Regions from separate parts of the Rhizobium sp. N122 genome, predicted to be linked through region 2. Evidence: predicted binding sites of a transcription regulator. Region 2 holds the regulator's gene; each other region holds the start of a gene.

Region 1 (4,235 bases), on a different contig from region 2:
ATCTGATGGCTCTCGGCTTTACCGGCGCCTATGGCCGTGTCGCCGCCTTCGCCCGTGAGTGGCGGGTTGAGCAGCAGACGGCTGGCCGCGGCATCATGCTGTCTGAGCACCGCGATGAGGCCGCGACCAGCGCTTTCTTCGCCCGCACGATTAAGACCAATGGCTGGCCCGAAAAGGTCGTCATCGACAAGAGCGGCGCGAACCTGGCAGGATTGCAAAACATCAACTGGCTGCTGCTGTTGTATGGATGGTTCTGGCTGATCGAGATCCTGCAGGTCAAATACCTCAACAATACGATGGAGCAGGACCACCAGTTTATCAAGAAGCTGACCCGCCCGTGAAGGGCTTCAAATCCTTTCAGTCTGGGTCGGCACCCTCCGGCTCACGCCGGATACGGTCACGCCCCCTCCGGGACCGTGGGTCTCTTCTCTCTCTGACGTCCCAGTTTACTCCAGCAAATCCGGCGTCAAGGACGGCGCGGTCTCCCCAATTTTTCCGCCGCTGCGTTGCACTTCGCTTCCCGAAAAAATTGGTTCCCCCCGCTTGCAAGCCGCGTTCCGCGGTCCTTGAACCCCTCTTTGCAACAGAGTGGCCGGTCTCCGTCATCAAGATGAAGGAGATCACACAATGCCATCTGACCAGAACCTTGCGCTCTACACCAAGCTTTCCGGTTTCCGGCTCGTCGTCCTGGCAAACCGCTTCGGCTGCGATACCGACGTCTCGCGAAAGCTCCATGATCGACTGCTCGAAGGGCATGAGGCGGCTGCCGGTCGTATCCGGACCATCATGGCATTGGAGCGGAGCGTTCTTGCCGGCGACGACGAATATGCCGCGTACCGGCTGGAAGGTGAGACCGAGATCTTCGGACGCTTCACCATCATCCTGCTGGAGGAGCTCGACATCGATTTCGACACGCACGAATACCGCATCGACCAGCATCAGGCCGCGAAACAACGCCTGCACTTTCGCCGCAGGCATGCCGACATGAACGCCGGCTTGTCTGGCAGCCACGTCGGCGGCCGACACCCAGCGCTTCCAGCCGCTCCTGGCAATCACGGCGACTGGCTGTTCAGGCGGAATGGACGGATCGGCGCGACGAATGCGGTCCGTCGGCAGATCCGGGAGATAGATCGAGACAACCCTTGTCATCGCACGCCCTTACGAGAAATTCAGCACATTCACCCGCTTTTACGCGCATCAGTTCCAGCAACCATTGGGGCCTTCCGACACCCGGCACTGGCAGCTCCTCCGACGGCATGACGCTCACCCGCCACCGGGTGGTCGATGCCGTCGGCTGCCCGAAATCATTCGCCTCCGTCTGCCTGCGCCAGCGTCGGACGGCGAGCGCCATCGTCCCTGTTCTCTCGGCCGCCAGCTGCAGCCGGCGCGAGCCGACCATCGGCAGGCGGACGAGTTCACCGACGACAGCACCCAATCCGCCGAAAGACAGTCCTTCCTCCATATTGGCGAGCACATCCTCTTCCTTGTCGGACTCGACGAAGATCACCCGGTCCGCATGCAGCCCGACCTCAGCGAGTGCGGGAAAAAACAGGTCCGGCCGCGTCAGACACCAGATCACAGGACCTTTGGTGCGCGCCGCGATGCCAGCTGCGCAAAGCGCTGCCGCGGCTCCATCCACCGTGCCTTGCCCGCCGCCGGCAAACTCATGCAGGGCGCCATAGGCAAGGCCACCGCCTGGGAGGACCACATCGATTTCCGGCACGCCGAAGGAAAGACAGCCAGCCTTTCTGACTGACACGCCTTCCAGCGAGGCGATGCGCTCGCGCAAATCGGAAATCACCCGTTCGCGGGCAGCAGTCATCGTTCACGGCTCCCTTCAAGGTCGTGTTGGCGGCCGACATCATGTCGAGCAAAATGCGGATGTTCTGTTTCTGTTCCCGCCAAACTGAAGAGTCAAGCAACCGGAAGGATGGGAATATTATCCTGCCCACGAGGAACCGAAGAATATCCATGAGAATCAGGCCGGTAGCGCCGGCTGAGTTTTTTTGTAGCCCCTGCACCTCTCCGGTGTGGATTGCGGGGACAAATGCCGTATCGTCACAGTGTCTTTAAGCTTTTTCTGCTGAACTGCCACCATGACGAAGCCTCCGAGATCAAAACCGCTTCTTCGTGACACGGAGGCTCCGATCCGTTCGCGGCCGCGCAAGAAGCGCAATCCGGCCCAGCCGCAGCTGCTTTTCGATGCGATGCCTGACCGCGTCGAGCCCGCGCTGGCGCAATTGAAGACCCATCCTCCAAAGGGCGACAAGTGGAGCTGGGAGCTGAAATGGGATGGCTATCGCCTCGCCGTTCATATCGAGCCGCAGGGTATCCGGATCCTCACCCGCGGTGGCCATGACTGGACACATCGATTTCCGGCCATCGAGCAGGCAGCCCGCGCGCTCGGGCCTGCGACGATGATCATCGATGGCGAGGCCGTTGTGCTCGACGCAGGGGGGCGGCCGGATTTCGGGCTGCTGCAGCAATCGCTCGGCGCATCCGGCAAACAAGCGGGTAACCGAGCTTCCGACGCGATCTTCCACGCGTTCGATCTCATCTATTTCGACGGACACGATCTGCGCGGCGTCGATACCGGTCGCGCCGGCATCTCCTCGATGACCTGTTGACCGGCAAAGGCGCCGCCCTTCGGCTATCGGAGACACTCGACGTCGAACCAGCCGTCCTGCTTGAGCACGTCTGCCGCCTCGGCCTGGAAGGCATCGTCGGCAAGCATCTCGATCGGCCCTATCGTTCCGGCCGGACCGGGGATTGGGTGAAAATCAAATGCGTCCAGAGCGAGGCTTTCCTCATCATCGGCTATGAGAAGTCGTCGGCATCCCCTGCCGGCTTTGGCTCGTTGGTGCTTGCTGCCTATCGCGGAGCCGAACTCGTCCACGTTGGAAGTGTCGGGACGGGCTTCAAGGAAGCGGAAACCATCCGGTTGCGGAAGATGCTGGACAAGCTGCGCTGGAAGCGAAAGCAGCCGCCCCTGCCCTATTCCGGAAGTGCCGATGTTGTCTGGGTCGAGCCGACCCTGATTGCCGAGATCGAGTTTCGCGCCTGGACGACAGACGGGAAACTTCGCCATCCATCCTACAAGGGTTTGCGCGAACGCCAGGACAATGCCGACGTCTTCCGGCTCGACTAGCGAAATCAGCGCCATACGCTAGATTTCCCACCAGTCGAGCCGAGCGGAGTAGCTATGTGCAATCTTTATCGCATGGAAGACAGGGACTGGGTCGCGAAATGGGCCCAGGACGCGCCGAAAGCCTGATCAACCTAATGCGGGCATACCAGATGAACCCCGATCAGATGGGGCCGATCGTCCGCAATACCTTTGAGGGAAAGAAGCAGTTGGTTCATGCGCGCTGGGGACTGCCCTCCCCGCGCTTCACGCTCAGAAGGCCGCCAAAGCGAAAGCCGAGAAACTTGCGGCCAAGGGTAAGCCATTCGATCTCGAAGAACTGATCCGCATGGAGGCCGACCGCGGTACGACCAACGTGCGCAAGCTCAGTTTTCCACATTGGAAGCGATGGTTCGGCGTCGAAAATAGATGCCTCGTCCCGGTCACCAGTTTCGCGGAACCGGATCCAGCCAGCCAAGCGGAAGTGGTAAGGTGCCAAATGCCTGGTTCGCCCGCGACGAGCAAAAGTCGCTGAAGTTTTTCGCTGGCATCATGTGCCGCAATGGCAGAGTGTCCGAAAGTGGGACGGCCTGACCACCGACGACCTCTATGGGTTTTTGACCACGGATCCCAACAGCCTGGTGAAGCCGATCCATGAGAAGGCCATGCCGATCCTGTTGCTGACGAAGGAGGAGACCGACACCTGGATGCTGGCTCCTTGGGATGAGGCCAAGGATCTCGCACGGCCTCTACCGAACGACGCGCTAATCATTTCCTCACGCGAGCCGTACGGATCCACGATCGTCTCGACATCTGGAGAACCGGTGGAACAGGGCAGTCTGCTTTGACGCCTGAACTCTGAGCTTGATTGTATGGACAAACGAAAAAGCCTGCCGCGGGAGGAGGTGCGGCAGACTTTTCGAAAGAATTGAACAACGGCTGGGAGGAGGAGTGCCGCTGTTCTCTCAGGCGCCCTTTGGGAGGAGGAGTGGGTCGCCTGAAACACGAAGCTTTGGGGGAGGAGGTGCATCGCTTCGTTAATCTGAAAATACCACAGGACGCTCCGGCCGCCAGCGCTCAGATCGCAGTGCAGCCATGCGCATGTTGCAAT
Region 2 (4,235 bases):
TTCATCCGTGACGACGACGCTGACCGGCCGTGTCGAACGGCGCGAAGGCGACGGCCGTGGGCGTTGGCGCTACATTCTCGCCGTCAGGGCCACAGACGAGCCGGAGTTGAAGCGGCCGCCGGGGCGCGTAACCGCGATTGTCCGCGGCGCCGACACGCCTTTCGAGATCGGCGACATTATCACCGGCAGGGCGCGGCTAACGCCGCCCTCGGGCCCCGCACTTCCCGAACTCAATGACTTCTCCTTCGGCGCCTATTTCGACGGCATCGGCGCCAACGGCTTCTTCTACGGCGCTCCGGCGAAAGATTTGGAGGCGGGCCCGCAGGGTGCAAGGTCGACGTCGGAAGCTATGCTCGAATGGCTTTACCGGCTGCGCAGCAGCATCGGCGACCGCATCAGGTCGATCCTGCCCGGTGATACCGGCGCCTTTGCCGCCGCCCTGGTGACCGACGAGCGGCGCGCGATCTCGAATGCGACGACGGAGGCGCTGCGCCAGTCGGGCCTCGCCCATATCGTCGCGATCTCGGGTCTCAACATGGCGCTGTCGGCCGGCATCTTCTTCGTCGGCTTCCGGATGCTGCTCAGCCTCTTTCCGGGCGTCGCCCAAGCCTATCCGACAAAGAAGATCGCCGCCGCAGGCGCGCTCATCGCCGTCACCGCCTATTACCTGATCTCCGGATTCGGGGTCTCGGCCGAACGCGCCTTCATCATGATGGCCATCATGCTGATCGCCGTCTTCTTCGATCGGCCGTCGATCAGCCTGCGCAATGTCGTTCTCTCGGCGCTTGTCATCATCGCCATTTCACCCTCCGAAGTGCTGGGCCCGAGCTTCCAGATGTCCTTTGCCGCGACATTGGCATTGGTATCGGGCTATCAGTTGTGGAAGGACCGGCGCGTCCGCGAAAACGCGTTGCTCAAGCTGCCGATCTTCCGGCCGGTCGTTGCGGTCGCCGGTTTCTTCGGTGGCGTCCTGCTGACGTCGCTGATCGGCGGTTTTTCCACGGCGCTGTTTTCGATCGAGCATTTTCATCGGTTGACGGCCTACGGCCTGCCGGCAAACCTCGCGACGATGCCGATCATCTCGTTCATCGTCATGCCGGCCGGGCTGCTGGCAATGTTGCTCATGCCGTTCGGCCTGGACGCTCCGCTCTGGGAGGTGGTCGGCTTCGGCCTCGATCTGGTGATCGCTGTCGCCAAGACGGTGTCCGGCTGGGGCGGCGATATCGGCGTCGGCCGTTTGCCCGCCTGGTATTTCGCCGTCGCCGTGGCCGGCTTCCTGCTGCTGACACTGCTGCGCACCCGGCTGCGCCATGCCGGCACATCGACCCTCGCCGTCTCGACGCTCTTCCTGCTGGTTCTGCCGGTCCCCCGGCCGCCGGATCTGGTGATTTCGGAGGATGGCAGTCTGGTCGCGCTCGTTGCAGTGGCGGCAATGGCTTCCAACCGCGAAAACCCGCCGGATTTCATTTTCGACCAGTGGCAGAGAGCACTGGTCCTGCCGACACATCATCCACCGAAGATGTTGGAAGGCCCTGCTATCCCGCCGGAGGGAGAAGACCGCCGCGTCAGGCTTTCCCACGATCAGCAGATCGAAGCGAGGACGGCGATGCGGGCGGCGGCGGGCGGTGAAACAAACCGCTTTTCCTGTGTCAAAAAGGCCTGGTGCACATCAAGGCTTGGCAATGGGCGCGTCGTCACCGTCATCGACAATGCCGCCTATCTCGGTCCGGCCTGCGATGCCTCCGATATCGTCGTCACGTCTGTCCGCCTGCGTTTCAATAGCTGCCGCTCGGGCGCGACGCTCTTTACCGGTGAGACGCTACGCAGGACCGGTTCCGTCGAGCTGCGCTTCGCGGACGCCGGCCTGGAGGTCGCAACCGCATTCGAGAGCCTGTCGCGGCCGTGGATACGCCATCGCGCCTATGACTGGCGCAGCAATAGTTTCGCCGAAACCGGCCCGTCCAGCGTCAGTGATAGCGGCGAATGAGACCGACGAGCTTGCCCTGCACCTTGACGCGGTCTGGCCCGAAGATCCGGGTCTCATAAGCCGGGTTGGCGGCTTCAAGCGCGATCGAGGCGCCCTTGCGGCGGAAGCGCTTCAGCGTCGCTTCCTCGTCATCGACGAGGGCGACGACGATGTCGCCGGGACTTGCCGTGCTGCCGTTGCGGATGATCACCGTGTCGCCGTCGAAGATGCCGGCGTCGATCATCGAATCGCCTTTGACCTCCAGCGCATAATGCTCACCCGAGCCGAGCATGTCGGCGGGAACGACGATGTCGTGGGTGTTGTTCTGGATCGCCGAAATCGGAACGCCGGCGGCGATTCGGCCCATGACCGGCACCGAGACCGAGTTGCCGTTGTCGGCGACGGGTTTTGCGGGTGCGGGGGCGGCGACCGGCTGGGGCTTGCCGAGGCTGCCCTCGATGACGCTCGGCGAAAAACCACGCCGGGGCTGAATGCTGGGGCTATAGGCCTCCGGAAGCTTGATGACCTCGAGCGCCCGGGCGCGGTTCGGTAGGCGGCGAATGAAGCCGCGTTCCTCAAGCGCCGTGATCAGGCGATGAATGCCGGATTTCGAGGCCAGATCCAGGGCGTCCTTCATCTCGTCGAAGGACGGTGGAACGCCGGATTCCTTCATGCGCTCATGAATGAAAAGGAGAAGCTCCTGTTGTTTGCGCGTGAGCATCGGCGTGTGACCCCTGATTGAAACAAATCCAGAACAGACACTATATGTTCCATATGTGTTCCGCAAGTAGCTAAATTTCCGTAAAACTTGGCGCCAACTCGTTGAGATTTTTATTTTCATTCGCCGGATCGGCGCCATGTCTTGCATTGAGGAAGGCGCCGTCGCACATCTCTTCGCAATTGCAGGAGGGGATATCATGAACACGAATTCCGCCAAGCCGCACCCACTGGATCATGTCGTGCTGCCGGTCGTCAATATCGATCTGGCGCGCGAAAGACTCGGCAAGCTCGGCTTCACCGTTGCGGCCGATGCCCGTCATCCCTTCGGAACGGAAAATGCCTGCGTCTTCTTCGCCGACAAGACCTATCTGGAGCCGCTCGGTATCGCCAGCGTCGAGGAGAGCGAGTCCTCGGCGCGGCAAGGCAATGTCTTCACCGCCCGCAACCGGGCCTTCCGCTTCCGTTGCGGCGATGAGGGGCTTTCGGCCGTGGTTTTCGGCACCGAGGATGCCGGCCTCGATCATCAAAGCTTCATTTCAGGCGGATTGAGCGCCGGCGAGATGCTGGAGTTCAGCCGGCTGATGAAAATGCCGGACGGTTCCAAAGGCATCGGCAGCTTCAAACTGGCCTTTGCCGCGGATCTGCGGGCACCCGATTTCTTTCTCTTCACCTGCCAACGCATCAATCCATTGCCGGCCGACCGCGGCGCGCTGGAGACACATGCCAATGGCGTGACCGGCATCGCCGAGATCGCGCTGTGCGCGCCTGATGCCTCCGCCTTCGCCGGTTTCGTCAGCCTTGTCATGGCGCAGTCGGCCGTCGAGAAAACCAGTTTCGGCGTCAATATCGCGGCGCCGAATGCGAAAATCAGCCTGATGACGCCGGAAGGGCTGGAGGCCTATTTCGAGTTTGCCATCTCATCCGCCGACCGCGGCCTGCGCGGCCGGGCCATCCGCTTCACCGTCGCCGATCTTGCCGTGACAGAAGCGCATTTGGCTGCTAACGGAGTGACCTACACGCGCAAGAACAATCGTATTCTGGTGAAGCCGGCGCCCGGGCAGGGCACGCTTTTCGCCTTCGAGGAAAGATGATGAGCACTGATACGAATTCGGAAGTCAGGATCGGCGCGGGCGCAGGCCAGGTCACCTTTTCCAATACCGGCCGCCTGTCGCTGATTGCCGGCCCCTGCCAGATGGAGAGCCGCGACCATGCCTTCATGGTTGCCGGCACGCTGAAGGAGCTCTGTGCAAAGCTCGGCATCGGTCTCGTTTACAAGAGTTCCTTCGACAAGGCGAACCGCACCTCGCTGTCGGCAGAGCGCGGCATCGGCCTTGAAAAGGGCATGCAGGTCTTCGCCGATCTCAAGAAGGAGTTCGGCTTTCCCGTCCTGACCGACGTTCACACCGCCGAGCAATGCGCCGAAGTGGCAAAGGTGGTCGATGTCCTGCAGATCCCGGCCTTCCTCTGCCGCCAGACCGACCTTCTGATCGCCGCCGCCGAGACCGGCCGTGCCGTCAATGTCAAGAAGGGCCAGTTTCTTGCCCCCTGG
Region 3 (4,235 bases), on a different contig from region 2:
GTGCGGCTTATGAAGGTTCTCTACGCAAGCAAAGCAGACTTTCCGATCGACAATTATGAACGATGGGCTGCCTTTTACGGCACGCGAGATCACGATGATTTCAAGAAAGCATTTAAGAGGATGTTTGGGCGGGACTATATTCCTGCGCCATCGCTAAAGAGCGCCGTCACCTACATTGCCAAGGCGAAGAAGCAAGCCGCCAAGGAAGAACAACAAGCCTCCGACTCGACCAGACATTGAAATGGATTCGAAAATGGCACTATATGACGGCATTGCTATCGCTATTCGAGTCGAAATGCCCGACGATGAAGATTCGCACGAAATAGACATTCGCCGTACCAGCCGCAATCGATCCACCATTGCTGCCGGCAAAAATCACGCTAGAATATTAACTACACGGGGTCTCCGCGGAGGAATACGGAGGCGTTGAAGTCTTGTTTCTGTCGACAATCGTGGAGGAGCATCGATGGCAACTGAAAAATGGAACAGCCCGGTCAAGGTCGGTTTCGAGGGAGCCGATCTTAGAACGGTCAATGGTCCGTTCGATGCGTTGAAATGCCTGGCGGATTTCTGGCCGAATTCGCGCGGGCTGCGTTATATCAAGGCCCGCAGCACCTGCCGGGCAGCGCTCGATGGGCGCAAGAGCGTGGAAGAGGCGAGAGCCGAGTTTCTGGCGGCGGCCGAAGAGGCGAAGCTGAAGCTGCATTAGAGCGCCCAAGCGTCCGACAGGACGCAAAAGCGCGCTCCGCCGTTGAACGTACTCAGGCCGGCATTTCCGTAAACGGAGTGTGCCGGAACGGGGCAACGCTTTAATTTACTTAACCCTGCATCGAACTTGTGGCGGGTTTTGGTGCAACGGGCGTTGCGCCCGGGATAGGTCCATTCATAGAAATGCCCAGCCATCATGATGATGGTCAGAGGCTCGTCACCTCTGCGGCAACGCAGGCGAGCCTCGTTCGAGCGGGCTGTCTCAACAGTCTGTGGCGCCCTCCTTCTCCACCTCGACATATCCGACGCCGATGATCGTGCCGTCTCCCGCGCGGATGAAGGAGGGGAGGTAGTGCGGCTCTGGCGGCGTGCAGGCGACGGCTCCGGTATATTCGTTGAGGGCGATCTGATCCTTCGGCAGCGCCGAATAATTCGTGCCGGTTTCGAGCGCGGCATAGGCGGAGCCGGCAAAGACACCGGCCCACATCAAGGTGATTGCCGAGAGGCGAGGAAGCGACTGCATGAGGGTCTCCAGCGTTTCGATCCGGCATTTCAACCCGCAGGAGGGAACTTGGTTCCCTCAGCGCCGCAACAGGCGACTGTGCACATAACCGCGGCCGACGATGCTCTCGGCGATCCCGACCGCCCGCTCGACATCGCCGCGCCGGCGCACGAAACCTTCGAGAACGACAAACGAACCGAGCATGCTCACAGCAATTTCCGCAGCGTCGAGATCATCGGCGGCATGAAGAGCGCCCTCCACCGAAGCACGTGTCGCCGCATCACCATGGCCCTGCCGGCCGGGCTCGTCATGGTCGGGGAATACAGGATACCCGATCACTGAAGCGTCTCCTGAGATTGGTATATCCGGTTAACGCCGCAACAGCGCTTTCGTTGCGGCCCGCCGGTCTCGACCGGATATTCGCATGATTTCTGCGCGTCAGGCTTGGCCCACTCTTGGCGGAAGGTGCCGCGGCTTCCATATCTTTCTGCAGCCGAAAGAGGGATGACGACGATGAAAGTGCTGCTGCCCGTTTTGTTTGCCGGAGTGTTGCTGGCCGGCTGCTCGTCGGCCGATAGCCCGGCGCTGGATCCCATTCCCGGCAGCATCACCTATGGCGGCCAGCCGCGGACGAAGCTTACCAAATCGCCGGTCGGCAGCGCCGTCCACCACCAGTTCTACAACGGGACCGGCCAGCGCGTCGAGGAAACCTATATTCTTCAGCAGGATCGCAGCCTGAAGCTGGTGCGGCGCGTGGTGGGGCCGGATTTCCCCGACTGAGGATTGCCCGGTTCCCGACTTGACAGCGGCGGAAATCGCGAACATTCAAGGAACATCTAATCTTTCCCCAGTGATTCTGCGGGAGCCCGACCGGACGGCTGGATGTATCTCGAAAAGCTCAATCCCCAGCAGCGCATGGCCGTCGAGCATGGCACGCTCACCGACGGCAGCCATATTGCCGGGCCGCTGCTGGTCATTGCCGGCGCCGGCTCGGGTAAGACGAATACGCTGGCGCACCGGGTCGCGCATCTGATCGTCAAGGGCGCCGATCCGCGCCGCATCCTGCTGATGACCTTCTCGCGGCGGGCCGCCGCCGAAATGGCGCGGCGCGTCGAGCGCATCTGCCGCGATGTGCTGGGTACGAATGCCGGCGTGATGGCCGATGCGCTTCACTGGTCGGGCACCTTCCACGGCATCGGCGCGCGGCTGCTGCGCGACTATGCCCAGCAGATCGGCCTCGATGCCGATTTCACCATCCATGACCGCGAAGACAGCGCCGACCTGATGAACCTCATCCGGCACGATCTCGGCTTCTCCAAGACCGAAAGCCGGTTTCCGGCCAAAGGAACCTGCCTTGCCATCTATAGCAGGGCGGTGAATTCGGAGACCGCGCTCGACCAGGTGCTGCGCGCCGCCTTTCCGTGGTGCGCGACCTGGGAACAACAGCTGCGCGAGCTTTTCGCCTGCTATGTCGAAGCCAAGCAGAGCCAGAACGTGCTCGATTACGATGACCTGTTGCTCTACTGGGCGCAGATGGTCGGCGAGAGCTCGATTGCCGAGGATATCGGCAGCCGCTTCGACCATGTGCTGGTCGACGAATATCAGGATACCAACCGGCTGCAGGCTTCGATCCTGCTGGCGCTGAAACCCCAAGGCCAGGGGCTGACCGTCGTTGGCGACGATGCGCAGTCGATCTATTCCTTCCGCGCGGCGACAGTGCGCAACATCCTCGATTTTCCCGCCGCCTTCAGCCCGCCCGCCAATATCGTCACGCTCGACCGCAACTATCGATCGACGCAGCCGATCCTGGCAGCCGCCAACGCCGTCATCGATCTCGCCTCGGAGCGCTTCACCAAGAATCTCCGGACCGAGCGACAGTCCACCGAGCGGCCGCGCCTCGTCACTGTGCGCGACGAGGCCGAGCAGGCGCGTTATATCGCCGACATGGTGCTCGACAATCGCGAGGAAGGCCTGACGCTCAAGCAGCAGGCCGTGCTGTTCCGCGCCTCGCATCACAGCGGGCCGCTCGAGGTCGAGCTGACCCGGCGCAACATTCCCTTCGTCAAGTTCGGCGGGCTGAAATTTCTCGATAGCGCCCATGTCAAGGACATGCTGGCCGCCCTTCGCTTCGCCCAGAACCCACGCGACCGGGTGGCGGGCTTCCGGCTGATGCAGATCCTGCCGGGCGTCGGACCGTCGACGGCGCAGAAGGCGCTCGACCTGATGGCCGAGGATGCGAGCCCGCTCGCCGCGCTCGCCGCCATGCCGGCGCCGCCGCGCTCCGGCGAGGACTGGACGGCTTTCGTTTCGATGCTGCAGGAGATGAAATCCGGCAAGGCCGGCTGGCCCGCGGAGATCGAGCTGGCGCGGCAATGGTACGCGCCGCATCTGGAGCGGCTGCATGAGGACGCCGCGACGCGGCAGGCCGATCTCTTGCAGCTCGAGCAGATTGCCGGCGGTTATGCCTCGCGCGAGCGTTTCCTCACCGAACTCACCCTCGATCCGCCGGATGCGACCAGCGATCAGGCCGGCGTGCCGCTGCTCGACGAGGACTATCTCATCCTTTCCACAATCCATTCCGCCAAGGGTCAGGAATGGACGAGGGTTTTCATGCTGAATGTCGTCGACGGCTGCATTCCGAGCGATCTCGCCGTCGGCGCCAGCGCCGAAATCGAGGAGGAGCGCCGGCTGCTCTATGTGGCGATGACCCGTGCGCGCGACGGTCTCGACCTCGTCGTGCCGCAGCGCTTCTTCACCTATGGGCAGAATGCGCAGGGCGACCGGCACGTCTATGCCTCGCGCAGCCGCTTCATTCCGGCAACGCTGCTGCAGTTCTTCGAGGCCTGCAGCTGGCCGCAGGTGAAATCGGAGACCGCCGCGCAAGCCCATGTGCGGCAGATGCGCATCGATGTCGGCGCCCGCATGCGCGGCATGTGGCGATAAATCGACTGTCGTCTCAGAGAGACAGCGGCGGTTCGGCCGGGTTCAGAAAATGCTCGATCCTTCCAGCTCCCACCGCCTCGAC
Region 4 (4,235 bases), on a different contig from region 2:
TCAAGGCGGCCGGGCGCTTCGGCGCTCTTGTCGTTCTTCCACATATCGGTATAGCCGGACTCTTCGAGGATCTGCTCGGCAAGTTCGGTATGCGGTGTGTTTTCAAGCAGTTCCTGCCACCGGCGGAAAGATTGAATCACGTCGAAGAGGGCTTTGCGCGCCTTCGGCTTCAACTCGTCGGTTTCGATGATGTCGGCGGCGGCCGCCAGCATCGGGATATCACGGGCACGCGCATAATCATGCAGTGCGCGCACCGTCGTATCTCCGAGGCCGCGCTTCGGCGTGTTGATGATGCGCTCGAAGGCGAGATCGTCGGAGGCCTGAGCGACGAGGCGGAAATAGGCCATGGCATCGCGGATCTCCAGGCGCTCGTAGAAGCGCGGGCCGCCGATGACGCGGTAGTTGAGGCCGAGGGTGACGAAGCGGTCTTCGAATTCGCGCATCTGGAAGGAGGCGCGCACGAGGATCGCCATGTCGTTCAGCAGATGCTTGCCGCGCTGGAGCTGCTCGATCTCCTCGCCGATGGCGCGGGCTTCCTCCTCCGAATCCCAGGAGGCGTGCACCTGCACCTTGACGTCATCAGGATCGGAGCGGTCTGTGAACAGCGTCTTGCCGAGCCGCCCTTCATTATGGGCGATCAGATGGGCGGCAGCCCCGAGGATATGTTCGGTCGACCGGTAGTTGCGCTCAAGCTTGATGACCTTGGCGCCGGGGAAATCCTTTTCGAAGCGCAGGATGTTGTCGACCTCGGCGCCGCGCCAGCCATAAATCGACTGGTCGTCGTCGCCGACGCAGCAGACGTTCTGCGGCTCGCCCTTGGCGCGCTGGGCGAGCAGCCGCAGCCACATATATTGCGCGGTGTTGGTGTCCTGATACTCGTCAACGAGGATGTAGCGGAAGCGGCCGTGATATTCCTTCAGGAGATCCGGGTTCTTGCGGAAGATCGCGATCGGATGCATCAGCAGGTCGCCGAAATCGCAGGCGTTTAACGTCGTCAGGCGCGCTTGATAGGCGAAATAGAGGTCGCGGCCGCGGCCATTGGCAAAGGCGCGGGCATCGCCCTCGGGGATGTCGGCAGGGCCGAGACCCTTGTTCTTCCAGGTATCGATCATGCCGGCGAACTGCTTGGCAGGCCAGCGCTTGTCGTCGAGGCCTTCGGCCTGGATCAACTGCTTGATCAGGCGGACGACATCGTCGGTATCGAGAATGGTGAAATCGGAACGCAGGCCGACGAGCTCGCCGTGGCGGCGCAGAAGCTTGACGCCGATCGAGTGGAAGGTGCCGAGCCAGGGCATGCCTTCGACGGCGCCGCCGACGAGCAGCGCGATGCGCTCCTTCATCTCGCGGGCGGCCTTGTTGGTGAAGGTGACGGCGAGGATCTGCGAGGGGAAGGCGCGGCCGGTATTGAGGATATGGGCAATACGGGTCGTCAGCACGCGCGTCTTGCCGGTGCCGGCGCCGGCAAGCACGAGGACCGGGCCTTCCAGCGTTTCGACGGCTTCGGTCTGTTCGGGGTTCAGCCCGGCGAGATAATCTGGCCGGCTGCCGCCGTCGCGCGCCGCCATGGCGCGGGCGGCAATGCCACCGGTGGCGGGCGCCCTTCCAGCCGGGGCGGCAGGCGGCTGCGGCTTGCGCGCCATCTCGCCCGGCTCTTCGTCGAAGAAGGGAATATCGTCGAAACTATTGCTCATGGCGCGTAATGTAGTGATTCGGGAAGGAAAGACCAGAAAAGATGTTCTGCTTTCATTCCCAAGCCGCCGCTATCCCAAGGGGTTTGCGCATGGCGGCAAGGCTGCTTGATAGAGAAAGGCGACCCGACGGAAAATTTCAGCCGCACTTGTCGGAAACCGCGTCGGCGGGGCGTCCTTGGATCATCGGACAATGGTCCGGATCTACCGTCAACAAGGAGGCTGCATCATGGCGAAGGTCGTTTCAAATCTCTGGTTCGCGCAGGAAGCGCGCGAAGCCGTCGAATTTTATGTGTCCGTCATCCCGGAATCCAGCATCGGCCGCACCACCATCCTTCCGGCGGAAACGCCGAGCGGGCCTCCCGGCAGCGTCGAGCTGATCGAGTTCACGCTCGGCGATCAGGCCTTCCTGGCGATGAAGGCGGGCCCGCTCGACAGCTTCAATCATTCTTTCTCGATCGCGATTCTCCTGGAAAGTCAGGCCGAGATCGATCGGATATGGGACGCCTTCCTCGCCAATGGCGGCACGGCGGAGGCCTGCGGCTGGCTCAGGGATCGCTGGGGCCTGTCCTGGCAGATCGTGCCGCGCATACTTTCCGAGATGATTGCCGACGACAACCGCGAGCGGGCCAAGCGCGTGACCGAGGTGATGCTCGGCATGGTCAAGATCGATGTCGCTGCGCTGGAAAAGGCATTCAACGGCTGAATTCGCCGGCGGGCGCATGATCTCAATGATCGGCGCGGATGCGCCCGTTTTTCGTCATCTCAGAAGGATCCGCACATGCTGCCCGGCATCGACTCTGCGCAGATTTGGCTGGCAATCGTCGATTTTTCGAGAGTTCGAATCACGGGCGACATTGCACACCCTTTTCATCTTTCTGTCACGTCGCGAAATGTGCTGATACCGCACGGGTGCTTTTTTCAACTATAATGAGAAACAGTTTCGTAGAGTAAAAATAACCGGTGCATGCACGCTTTTGTGCGTTGCAAGAAACGTCCGGTGAGCGTCGAATATACCTACGAAATTATTGATTCTTAGGAACGTCGTAGCCATCTCGATGGTTATACGACTTTGAAGCCTGCGGCATAACCTTACTGGAGGGCCCATGCTGAACGAATCCGTATTCGATGCCTTTACGCGCAGTTACGAAGCGCGCCGCGAAACCGATATGTCGGTGGCCGAGTATCTCGATCTCTGTAAAAAGGACCCAATCGCCTATGCCAATGCGACGGAGCGTCTGCTCGCGGCGATAGGCGAGCCGCAGATGGTCGATACCGCCAGGGATGCGCGGCTTGGCCGGATCTTCATGAACAGGACGATCCGGATTTATCCGGCCTTTACCGGCTTCCACGGCATGGAAGAGACGATCGAACGAATCGTTTCCTTCTTCCGGCACGCGGCGCAAGGGCTCGAGGAACGCAAACAGATCCTCTATCTGCTCGGCCCGGTCGGCGGCGGCAAGTCGTCGCTCGCGGAGCGGCTGAAGCAATTGATGGAGGTTCATCCGATCTACGTGCTGAAGGCGGGCGACGAGATCAGCCCGGTTTTCGAAAGCCCGCTCAACCTTTTCGATTCGGAAACGATGGGGTCGCTGCTGCAGGAGCAATACGGCATCCCGCTGCGGCGTCTGAACGGGCTGATGAGCCCGTGGTGCCTGAAGCGGCTCGACGACTTCGGCGGCGATATTTCCCGCTTCCGTGTCGTCAGAATTCAGCCGTCGCGGCTGCGCCAGATCGCCATCGCCAAGACCGAGCCCGGAGACGAGAACAATCAGGATATCTCGTCGCTGGTGGGCAAGGTCGATATCCGCAAGCTGGAGACCTACTCCCAGAACGATCCCGATGCCTACAGCTATTCGGGCGGCCTCAACCGCGCCAACCAGGGCATTCTCGAATTCGTCGAAATGTTCAAGGCGCCGATCAAGATGCTGCATCCGCTGCTGACGGCGACGCAGGAGGGGAACTATATCGGCTCCGAGAATATCGGCGCCATACCCTTTTCGGGCATCGTGCTCGCGCATTCGAACGAAGCGGAATGGCAGACCTTCAAGGCCAACAAGAACAACGAGGCCTTCATCGACCGCATCTGCGTGATCAAGGTGCCTTATTGCCTGAGGGTGATGGAAGAGCAGAAGATTTACGAAAAGCTGATCGAGGGATCGGAACTCGCCGATACGCCATGCGCCCCGGCAACGCTCGAAATGCTAGCCCGTTTTTCGGTGTTGTCACGGCTGCGCAAACACGAGAACTCGACATTCTTCTCGAAGATGCGCACCTATGACGGCGAGAGCCTGAAAGAAACCGATCCGCGCGCCCGCAGCGTTCAGGAATACCGGGATGCTGCCGGCATCGACGAGGGTATGGACGGCATTTCGACCCGCTTCGCCTTCAAAGTGCTCGCCTCCACCTTCAATCACGACACCACGGATATCGGTGCCGATCCTGTGCATCTGATGTATGTGCTGGAGCAGGCGATCCGCCGCGAGCAGTTTCCCGACGATGTCGAGAAGCGTTATATGGAATTTATCAAGGCCGATCTTGCGCCAC

Evidence for each region. The regulator LexA, encoded in region 2, represses DNA repair genes until DNA is damaged. The targets are predictions, from matches to a motif close to TGTTCNNNNTGTGTTCNG.
Region 1: the regulator LexA is predicted to act here: its motif matches at 1,883-1,900, upstream of ATY75_RS30815 (ImuA family protein).
Region 3: the regulator LexA is predicted to act here: its motif matches at 2,028-2,045, upstream of ATY75_RS23135 (ATP-dependent helicase).
Region 4: the regulator LexA is predicted to act here: its motif matches at 1,734-1,751, upstream of ATY75_RS25255 (UvrD-helicase domain-containing protein).

What each region holds. Positions count from the first base shown of each region.
Region 1 is NZ_LOKU01000068.1:5,987-10,221, reverse strand. Features, by position in the region: partial or broken gene ATY75_RS30840 (IS21 family transposase) at 1-92, shown strand, start outside; gene ATY75_RS30835 (transposase) at 96-341, shown strand; partial or broken gene ATY75_RS35370 (hypothetical protein) at 628-933, shown strand; partial or broken gene ATY75_RS30820 (DNA polymerase Y family protein) at 925-1,149, opposite strand; gene ATY75_RS30815 (ImuA family protein) at 1,070-1,822, opposite strand; partial or broken gene ligD (non-homologous end-joining DNA ligase) at 2,097-3,148, shown strand; partial or broken gene ATY75_RS30805 (SOS response-associated peptidase) at 3,203-3,972, shown strand.
Region 2 is NZ_LOKU01000027.1:9,944-14,178, reverse strand. Features, by position in the region: gene ATY75_RS19845 (ComEC/Rec2 family competence protein) at 1-1,987, shown strand, start outside; gene lexA (transcriptional repressor LexA) at 1,968-2,687, opposite strand; gene ATY75_RS19835 (VOC family protein) at 2,884-3,777, shown strand; gene kdsA (3-deoxy-8-phosphooctulonate synthase) at 3,777-4,235, shown strand, end outside.
Region 3 is NZ_LOKU01000035.1:17,265-21,499, reverse strand. Features, by position in the region: gene ATY75_RS23160 (hypothetical protein) at 1-240, shown strand, start outside; gene ATY75_RS23155 (DUF982 domain-containing protein) at 467-709, shown strand; gene ATY75_RS23150 (hypothetical protein) at 971-1,231, opposite strand; gene ATY75_RS23145 (BON domain-containing protein) at 1,289-1,549, opposite strand; gene ATY75_RS23140 (hypothetical protein) at 1,724-1,990, shown strand; gene ATY75_RS23135 (ATP-dependent helicase) at 2,093-4,153, shown strand; gene ATY75_RS23130 (enoyl-CoA hydratase/isomerase family protein) at 4,167-4,235, opposite strand, start outside.
Region 4 is NZ_LOKU01000045.1:95,677-99,911, forward strand. Features, by position in the region: gene ATY75_RS25255 (UvrD-helicase domain-containing protein) at 1-1,691, opposite strand, end outside; gene ATY75_RS25260 (VOC family protein) at 1,918-2,394, shown strand; gene ATY75_RS25265 (PrkA family serine protein kinase) at 2,795-4,235, shown strand, end outside.